One region of the Nocardia sp. CNS-044 genome, then DNA from elsewhere that is predicted to be linked to it. Evidence: riboswitches for the same ligand, from Rfam matches in the RefSeq annotation. Region 1 holds a riboswitch; the other holds the start of a gene.
What was found. A riboswitch is a leader RNA that binds a small molecule or an ion and turns the genes downstream of it on or off. The one in region 1 is predicted to bind S-adenosylmethionine.
Positions count from the first base shown of each region.

Region 2: linked by a shared signal. The riboswitch ahead of T333_RS07785 (bifunctional o-acetylhomoserine/o-acetylserine sulfhydrylase) and the one ahead of T333_RS04890 (aminotransferase class V-fold PLP-dependent enzyme) in region 1 are both predicted to bind S-adenosylmethionine.

Region 1 is NZ_JCANSX010000005.1:855,593-860,319, forward strand. Features, by position in the region: gene T333_RS04880 (Pls/PosA family non-ribosomal peptide synthetase) at 1-2,045, opposite strand, end outside; gene T333_RS04885 (LysE family translocator) at 2,268-2,897, opposite strand; SAM riboswitch class IV at 2,998-3,111, shown strand; gene T333_RS04890 (aminotransferase class V-fold PLP-dependent enzyme) at 3,158-4,477, shown strand; gene T333_RS04895 (Uma2 family endonuclease) at 4,627-4,727, shown strand, end outside.
Region 2 is NZ_JCANSX010000005.1:1,564,745-1,569,471, forward strand. Features, by position in the region: gene metX (homoserine O-acetyltransferase MetX) at 1-112, opposite strand, end outside; gene T333_RS07785 (bifunctional o-acetylhomoserine/o-acetylserine sulfhydrylase) at 109-1,437, opposite strand; SAM riboswitch class IV at 1,523-1,633, opposite strand; gene T333_RS07790 (TetR/AcrR family transcriptional regulator) at 1,686-2,495, opposite strand; gene T333_RS07795 (MFS transporter) at 2,634-4,127, shown strand; gene T333_RS07800 (NADP-dependent isocitrate dehydrogenase) at 4,479-4,727, shown strand, end outside.

The DNA.
Region 1 (4,727 bases):
GAACCGGCCACGCACAGCGCCATCCGGCCGGGCGGGGAGATGAAGAGCAGGAACGCGATCAGCGCCCACCACCAGGACAGCCGGGGCAGCCAGGGCAGCGATCCCGACCACGCCGCGATATTGCCGACGATGGCCAGCCAGGTGAGCCACTGCAATCCGGTCAGGGTGGTCAGCGGCACCGTGGCGAGTACCTGCACCCACTGCGCGGTGCGGGGAGTGGGACGCACGGTGCGTTCCGCGACCGCGGCGGCGGGGGCGCTGGCGTCGAGCAGGTCGGCGAGCGCGCCGAGGCGCGGATGGTCGTAGAGATCGGCGACGGCGACCCGCGGATAGCGTTCGCGCAGCGCGGTGACCAGCTGGGCGGCGGCGAGCGAGCCGCCGCCGAGGTCGAAGAAGTCGGCGTCGGGGCCGGTCGCCTCGGCGCCGAGGATGGCGTCCCAGAGTCCGGCGACCCAGCGCGCGGTGGGGGACATGTCGGCGTCGGCGGGCTTGGCCTTGGACAGCGGCCAGGGCAGCGCGTCGCGATCGACCTTGCCCGAGGTGCGGGTGGGCAGCTCATCGACCACCGCGAGGCGCGGCACCAGCGGTGCGGGCAGTTGGTCGGCGAGCAGTTCGCGCGCCGCGCGCGCGTCGAAGTCGCCATCGGGGCCGGTGAGGTAGCCGACCAGGATCTTGTTGCCCGCCTTGGTCGTTCGGATCGCGGCGGCCGCTCCCGTGACACCGGGCAGATGCTGGAGCGCGTTGTCGATCTCGCCGAGCTCGATGCGACGGCCGCCGAGTTTGATCTGATCGTCGGCGCGGCCGAGGAAGACGAGCCCGGCGCTCTCGTTGCGGACCAGATCGCCGCTGCGATAGGCGCGTTCCCAGCCGAGCCCGGGCAGTGGAGCGTACTTCTCGGCGTCCTTGGCCGGATCGAGGTAGCGGCCGAGTCCGACGCCGCCGATGACGAGTTCGCCCGATTCGCCCTCGCCGACCGGGTTGCCCTGCGCGTCGACCACGGCCAGATCCCAGCCGTCCAAAGGCAATCCGATGCGAATCGGCGGCTCCCCGGTGAGCAGGGCCGCGCACGCCACAACGGTGGCCTCGGTGGGGCCGTAGGTGTTCCACAGCTCGCGTCCCGAATCCTCGTCCCCAGCAAGGCGTTCGGCGAGTTCGGGCGGCACGGCCTCGCCGCCGAAGATCAGCAGCCGGACCGGTTCCAGCGCCTCGGCGGGCCAGGTCGCGGCCAGCGTCGGCACCGTCGAGACGATGCTGATCTCGCGGCGGACCAGCCAGGGGCCGAGGTCCGCGCCGGTGCGCACCAGCGCACGCGGCGCGGGCACCAGGCAGGCGCCGTGCCGCCAGGCCAACCACATCTCCTCGCAGGAGGCGTCGAAGGCGACCGAGAGACCGGCGAGGACACGGTCACCGGGGCCGATGGGCGCGTCCCGCAGGAACAGTCGCGCCTCGGCGTCGACGAAGGCGGCGGCGTTGCGGTGGGTGACCGCGACGCCCTTCGGGGTGCCGGTGGAGCCGGAGGTGAAGATGATCCAGGCGTCGTCGTCGGGTGCGGGGAACGTGTGGTCCGTGTCCTCACCGGCCGTGAGAGAGGTTGGGGCGGTGGATGTTACGACGGCACGGATGCCCTCGACGGTGACGACGGCGCTCACCCGCGCCTCACCGAAGACCAGCCGGGCCCGCTCGTCGGGATCGTCGGCGTCGACCGGGACGTACGCGGCGCCCGCCCACAGCACGGCGAGGATCGTGACGTACAGATCGCCGCTGCCGGAGGGCATTCGGACGCCGACCCGGTCGCCAGCGCGGACTCCGGCCTCGACCAGCTCGGCCGCTCGTGCCTCGACCGCGGTGAGCAGCTCGCGGTATGTGATCAGAATCTCGCCGTCATCGATGGCGTGCGCGTCCGGATGGGCTCGCGCGGTGGCGGTCAGGATGTCGACGAGGGTGCGCGGCGGAGGCGCCGCAGCGCCGCGTAGCAGGGGGTCGGACAACGACTGCCCGGTCGTCGGGCTAGTGCCCACCGCGGTGTCGACCTGCGGCTGGAGCATCACGTCCGGCCCACCTCTCATAGACCTGCCTTGCGTTTCCCGATGGTTGTTTCACATGAGGGTTACCGATTGGCAAACGCCACGGTGACCAACTGACCACGGTACCCGCGGTACCAGCGATATCTCCGGGACTGCGGTGTGACGTCGATCGGCGAGCCGAGGCGGGTGGATGGGGCCGTCAGGCGCACTTCCGCATTCGCTCCGTTTGGGCGGCGGCGCCTATCAGGTCGCCGAGGCCGCGGTACCCAAACCCAGCGCGGTGAGAATCCCGGCGCTCGCCTGCTCGAGCCGATCGCGGACCCTCGGGCTGCGCAGAAACGCCACCGCGCGGGCGGCGAGCAGGGCGAGCAGGATCATCTCGACGGCGGCGACGGTGCATTCGATCGCGCCGAGCGCGAGGGTGTTCAGGAAGGTGACCTCGGTCAGGAACTGGGGAAGCACGGCGAGGTAGAACAGGCCGACCTTCGGGTTGAACAGACACGAGACGACGCCCGCCGTGAACGCCGAGCGAACCGAGGGCGCTTTCCCGCTGCCGGAATGGAACTCGGCATCGGCCTGGGACCGCCGCTTGCGCAACTCGATGAGCGTACGAATTCCCAGGTACACCAAATAGATTCCGCCGACGATCTTCAGCGCGCGATACGCGGTCGCGGATTGCTCCAGCAGCGCGGCGACGCCAGCGGCCACCACCACCGCCCACACCAAGCCGCCGAGCGCCGAGCCCACCGCCGCGGCGATGCCGGGACGGGCGTCCACGATCGAAAAGCGCAGCACCAGAAACGAATCCGGCCCCGGCGTCAGGGAGAGCAGGACGCACAGTCCGACGAAGCTGAGCAGCAGCGAGGGCGTCACCCAACGAGTGCAGCGCAGTTCCCGCGGCGGCGCAACCGACTTTCGGCCGCGCGAATCCAGAGGTTGACAGAGCCGCGTGCGGTCTGCCAATCTCGGGACAGGTCACGAGTACCAGCGCTAAGCCCCGGCTAGCTGGTCGGCAACCCTCCTCCGCGGTGGGGTGCTCCGGGTGACGACCGGGCCGCCGTCCGACCGGGCGCGGCAAGCGCGGACTCGACGAATCCCTCGATCGCGAGTCCCAGAGCCGACGGGATTACGTGATGACCGCTGTTGTGGACCAGACCTGTGCCGCCTTCGCCCGCGTTTCGGGTGACGATCTGCCGGTGCCGCTCGTGCAGGGCGGAACCCGCACCTACGCCAACTTCGACTACGCCGCGAGCGCGCCGGCGCTGGCCCAGGTCACCGACCGGATCCAGCGGCTGCTGCCGTACTACGCCAGCGTGCACCGCGGCGCGGGCTACGCCTCGCGCATCTCCACCGAGTGCTACGAGGCCGCGCGCGGTTCGGTCGCCCGTTTCCTCGACGCCGCCGACGACCAGGTGGTGGTGTTCACCCGCAACACCACCGATTCGCTGAACCTGCTGGCGTCCTGCGTGCCGGGCGACACCGTGGTGCTCGACATCGAGCATCACGCCAATTTCCTGCCGTGGACGCGGCACGGACGCCGCGTGGTGCGCGCCGCCGACACCGTCGCCGAGACCATCCGGTTGCTGGTGGCGGAGCTGTGCAGCAAGCCCGCCGCACTGCTCGCGGTGACGGGGGCGTCGAATGTCACCGGGGAGGTGCTGCCGTTGGAGCGGCTCGCCGACATCGCGCACCAATGCGGGGCGCGCATTCTGGTCGACGCGGCCCAGCTCGCTCCGCACCGGCGAATCAGCCTGCGGGAGAGCGGGATCGACTACCTCGCCTTCTCGGGTCACAAGCTGTACGCGCCGTTCGGTGCGGGTGTGCTTGTCGGCCGCCGCGACTGGCTGGATCGGGCCGAGCCCTATCTCGCGGGCGGCGGTGCGGTGCGCGCGGTGAGCACCGAGCGCGCCGAATGGGCGCCCGCGCCGCAGCGGCACGAGGCGGGGTCGCCGAACGTGCTGGGCGCGGCCGCGATCGCCGCCGCCTGTGACGCGCTCGCCGCCATCGATCCCGTGGGGTTGGCCGCGCACGAACGCCTGCTCGCCGACCGCCTGCGCGAGGGACTGTGTGCCATCCCGGGCGTCGAGACGCTGCGCATCTGGTCCGACAGTCCCGATTCCGTCGGCATCGTGGCGTTCACCGTCGCGGGCTTCGCGCCCGGCCACGTCGCCGCCTACCTCTCCGCCGAACACGCCATCGGTGTGCGCGACGGCCGCTTCTGCGCCCACCCGCTGCTCGCCCGCCTCGGCCTCGACGGCGCACTGCGCGCCAGCATCGGCCTCGGCACCACCTCCGCCGACATCGACCGCCTCGTCGACGCCGTCGCCACCCTGGTCCACCGCGGCCCCTCCTGGAACTACGCCGAAACCGACGGCCTCTGGAACCCCACCCCCGAAACCCGCCCCTTCACCGCCGACCCGTCCACCGGCGCCACCCCCTGCCTGATCGCGTAGGACGCCACCGCGCGGTAACCGCCATTGGACCGCGCACGGCCGAAGCGACCGAGTGCGCCAGGATGTCGCGGCGCGGTTTCCGGGGCCGGTTGGGGGCGGTGGCGGCGGGATACTATCGGCGAGACCGTTCCTGACTTGGAGGTGGACCGATGAGCATTCTGCCTGCGTGGGCGACCGATCCAGGGGCGCTGCTCATCACCGAGGCCGGCTACGACGCCCTGCCGGAGGACGTGCAACGGCAGATCGAGGT
Region 2 (4,727 bases), 710 kb from region 1:
CCGCGCCGCTTTCCAGCCGCACGTCCCCGATGGCGATGACGCCGGGCCTGCCGTCCGGCGGCGGCAGCAGGCCGACGCCGGACTCGATGCTCTGCTCGGTGCTCACGGTCACGTCGTCGCCGCCGTGAATCCGGCGCGCAGATCGGCCAGAATGTCGTCGATTCCCTCGATGCCCACGGCGAGGCGGACCAGTCCCGGGGTGACGCCGGAGGCGAGCTGTTGCTCGGGTGTCAGCTGGGAGTGCGTCGTCGATGCCGGATGGATCACCAGAGAACGCACATCCCCGATGTTGGCCACGTGGCTGTGCAGGACCAACGCGTCCACGAACTTCTTGCCCGCGTCGACACCGCCGCGCAGCTCGAACGAGACGATCGCGCCGGTCCCCTTCGGCGCGAGCCGCTTGGCCCGCTCGTGCCAAGGCGAGCTGGGCAGTCCCGCGTAGTGCACCGATTCGACCGCCGGATGCTCGGCCAGGAATTCGGCGACCGCCTGCGCGTTGGCGACGTGGCGCTCGACGCGCAGGCTCAGCGTCTCGATGCCCTGCGCGATGAGGAACGCGTTGAACGGCGAGACTGCCGCGCCGAGATCGCGGAGCAGCTGCACGCGGGCCTTCAGCGCGTAGGCGGGCGCGCCGAGATCGGCGAAGACCGCGCCGTGATAGCTGGGGTCCGGGGTGGTGAAGCCGGGGAAACGCGGCTCGCCCCTGTCATCGCGGACGGTCCAGTCGAACTTTCCGCCGTCGACGATCGCGCCCGCGATGGCCGTGCCGTGCCCGCCCAGGTACTTGGTGGCCGAGTGCACCACGATGTCGGCGCCGTGCGCCAGCGGCTGGATCAGGTAAGGGGTCGCGACAGTGTTGTCCACGATCAGCGGGATCCCGGCGGCGTGCGCGACCTCGGCGATGCCGGGGATGTCGAACACGGCACTGCTGGGATTGGCGATGGTCTCGCCGAAGAACGCCTTGGTATTGGGCCGGATCGCGGCGCGCCACTGTTCGAGATCGTCCGGGTCCTCGACGAACGAGACCTCGATGCCGAGCTTGGGCAGCGAGTAATGGAAGAGGTTGTAGGTGCCGCCGTACAGGTGCGGGCTGGACACGATGTGGTCGCCTGCGGAAGCCAGGTTCAGGATCGCGTACGTCTCCGCGGCCTGCCCGGAGGCGAGCAGCAGTGCGGCGACGCCGCCTTCCAGGGCGGCGATGCGCTGCTCGACCACGTCCTGGGTCGGGTTCATGATGCGGGTGTAGATATTGCCCGGCTCGGCGAGACCGAACAGCGCCGCCGCGTGGTCGGTGTCGCGGAAGGCGTAGGAGGTGGTCTGGTAGATCGGCAGGGCGCGGGCGCCGGTGCTCGGATCGGGGGCTTGGCCCGCATGCACCTGCTTGGTCTCGAAGGACCAACGGGCAGGATCGAACTCGGCCGCGACGGGGTCGGTCATATCATGCTCCACAAGAGTTGTTCGCCGGACTAACGAGATCGGTGATGCGGTCTATCCAGGACAACACATTTCCGGGAACCTCCTGACAGCGCGCTTGCCCTCGACCTTCGAGGGCCCGGTCATCACCCGGAGCACCCCACCGCTGCTGGAGGGTTGCCGTCCAGCGAGCCGGGGCTTGGCGCTGGCACTCATGACCTGACGGACATGGTAGCTGGCGGGCGGCCAATGGCCGAAATTCGTAGCCGATCTCACTCCGCCGATTCCGTCGGCGGTTCCGTGCAGACCCGCATGAACTCCGCGTACGCGTCGAGCAGCGTCGCCCGCGCCGCGCGCACCGCGATCTGCGGATCGCAGTCCATGATCAGCTCGCTGTGCACGTCCATCGCGAGGTGACACAGCATCTGCCAGGTAGAGACGATCAACCGCACGCTGAGCGCGCCTTGGGTGGTGCCGAGACGGTCGGCGAGCACCGCGGTGATGGCAGCGGACTTGCTGTCGGCGAACTCCAGCGCGCGGCTGTTGACCGAGGGGCTGTCGCGCGCGATCCGCTGCATCTGCTGGAACCTGCAGAACGACACCGCCGAGTTCTCCGTCGCCGCGTCATCGATCACCTGGAGGTAGGCGTTGCACAGCGCGCGCAGCTCGTTGCCGCCGCGCGGCTCTTCTCGCAACTTGTCGGCAACCATTTGACCGAAGTCGAGGACCGGCGCGAGGACGATGTCCTCCTTCGTCTCGAAATACCGGTTGACGGTGCGCGGCGAGACGTCGGCCGCGTTCGCGATCTGCTCGACCGTCGTCGCGTCGAAGCCCTGCTTGTCGCACAGCTCGAGCGCGATGTTCATGATGCGCTGCCTCGTCTGCTGCTTCTTGCGCTCGCGCAGGCCGAGAGGTGCTGTGTTGTCTCGCGTCGTGGACGCGGCGTTTTCTCGCGTCGTGGACACCACGCCTTCCCGTTCCGTGGACGCGAGGCCGCCCGACGTCGCCCGCGCTGTGCTGTTCCCGGTCGCGGCGGCGTCCTCGGCCGCGTTCGTGCCCACCGGCGTCGATGAGTCGAGCATCTCCCCACTGTAACCCAGACACTCGCTCAACTGTCGCAACATGGCAAATGTCTGATTGCGACATTTTTCTATTGACGCCAAATGTCGGACAGTGACAGGATTGCTCGCACGCGCACTTCCGGACGACGAGGAGACAAGGTGAGCGAGATATCGACAGCGGTGCACGCGCCGGGTGACCGGCGCGACTCGGCCCGCTGGCTGGCGCTCGGCGTGATCGGGCTGGCCCAGCTGATGGTGGTCCTCGACGCGACCATCGTGACTATCGCGCTGCCGTTCGCGCAGCGTGACCTCGGCATCAGCGAGGGCGACAAGCAGTGGGCCCTCACCGCCTACACGCTGATCTTCGGCGGCCTGCTGCTGCTCGGCGGCCGCCTTGCCGACTACCTCGGCCGGCGCCGGATCTTCCTGGTCGGCCTCGTCGGCTTCGCGGCCGCCTCGGCGCTCGCGGGTCTGGCGCAGAACGGCGCCCAGCTCTTCGCGGGTCGCGGCTTGCAAGGCGCCTTCGCCGCGCTGCTCGCACCCGCCGCGCTCGCGCTGGTCTCGGTGACGTTCACCGAGGCGAAAGAACGGGCCCGCGCCTTCGCCGTGTTCGCGGGCATCTCCGCGGGCGGCGCCGCGATCGGCCTGATCGCGGGTGGCGCGCTCACCGAATACGCGTCCTGGCGGTGGACCCTGCTGGTCAACACCCCCATCGCGATCCTCGCGTTCGTCGGCGCGCTCGCGTTCGTCATCAAGGACGTGCCCGCGCCGCGGACCGGCGGCTACGACGTGCCCGGTGCCGTCACCGTGACAGCAGGCCTGATCGCCATCGTGTACGGCTTCAGCCGCGCGGCCGATCACGGCTGGACCTCGGGCGGCACCCTCGCGCTGCTGGTCGCCGGGCTCGCACTGCTCGTCGCGTTCGTCGCCATCGAGCGCCGTTCGTCGAATCCGCTGTTGCCCCTGCGTATTCCGGGGGAGAGCAACCGCGGCGGCGCACTGCTCGCGGCGCTGCTGATCCCCATCGCGATGTTCGCGATGTTCCTGTTCCTGAGCTTCTACTTCCAGGTCACGCTCGGTTACTCGCCGCTGAAGGCGGGCGTCGCGTTCCTGCCGTTCCCCGTGGGCATCGCGGTGTCGGCGGGCATCACCAGCGCGCTGCTGCCCAAGCTCGGACCGCGTCCGCTGATGGTCGTAGGCGCCGCGCTCGGCGTGGTCGGGTTGCTCTGGCTGGCGCAGCTGAGCTACGGCGACAGCTACGCCGCCGGTGTGCTGCCCGCCCAGCTGCTGATCGCGCTCGGCATGGGACCGCTGTTCGTCGGTATGCAGGCGGTGGCGCTGCACCGGGTGGACGAGGCCGACGCCGGTGTCGCCAGCGCGTTGCTGAACGCCGCCCAGCAGGTCGGCGGCGCGGTCGGCACCGCGCTGCTCACCACGATCTCGGTGCAGGCGGCGAAGGACTACCTCGCCGACAACCCGACCGTCGACGATTTGGCCGCTCGCGCCGCCATCTACAGCTACGACGTCGCGTTCTATGTGGGCGCGGGCTTCTTCCTCGCCGCGATTCCGGTGATCGCGCTGATGATCAAGGCCAAGCCCGCCGACTTCGCCGAGGACGCGGAGGAGAGTGTTCGCGTCCCGCTCGCGGTCTGAGCAACACCGGATACGGCCCGCGCATCGACGGTGCGCGGGCCGTCTCGCGCGCCCGGCCGCCCTTCGGTTCCGGCGCAGGTCGGCGCGCTCGACTTGCTCCGGATGACATGATGGAGAAAGTGGTTGGGATCACTCGTGGGGCTACTCGTGGGTAACCGTCTAGGAGTCCGCACAGTGGCCCCTCCCCGCGCGGTGAGATCGTCGGCAGCAGTACGCTTGTCTTGCTTGCACCACACGTCCCGCAAACAACGCGGTACATATACGTTGTCTGTTGAACAGCTGGGGTCCGCTCACAAGCGTGTTCGCCTGGCCGTGCAATAAGGGCACCATCCTAGGAGGACACGAAGATCCATGTCCAAGATCAAGGTTGAAGGCACCGTCGTCGAACTCGACGGTGATGAGATGACCCGGATCATCTGGCAGTTCATCAAGGACAAGCTGATCCACCCGTACCTCGACGTGAACCTCGAGTACTACGACCTCGGCATCGAGTACCGGGACAAGACGGACGACCAGGTCACCATCGACGCGGCCAACGCCATCAAGCAGCACGGCGTCGGCGTGAAGTGTGCCACGATCACGCCGGACGAGGCCCGCGTC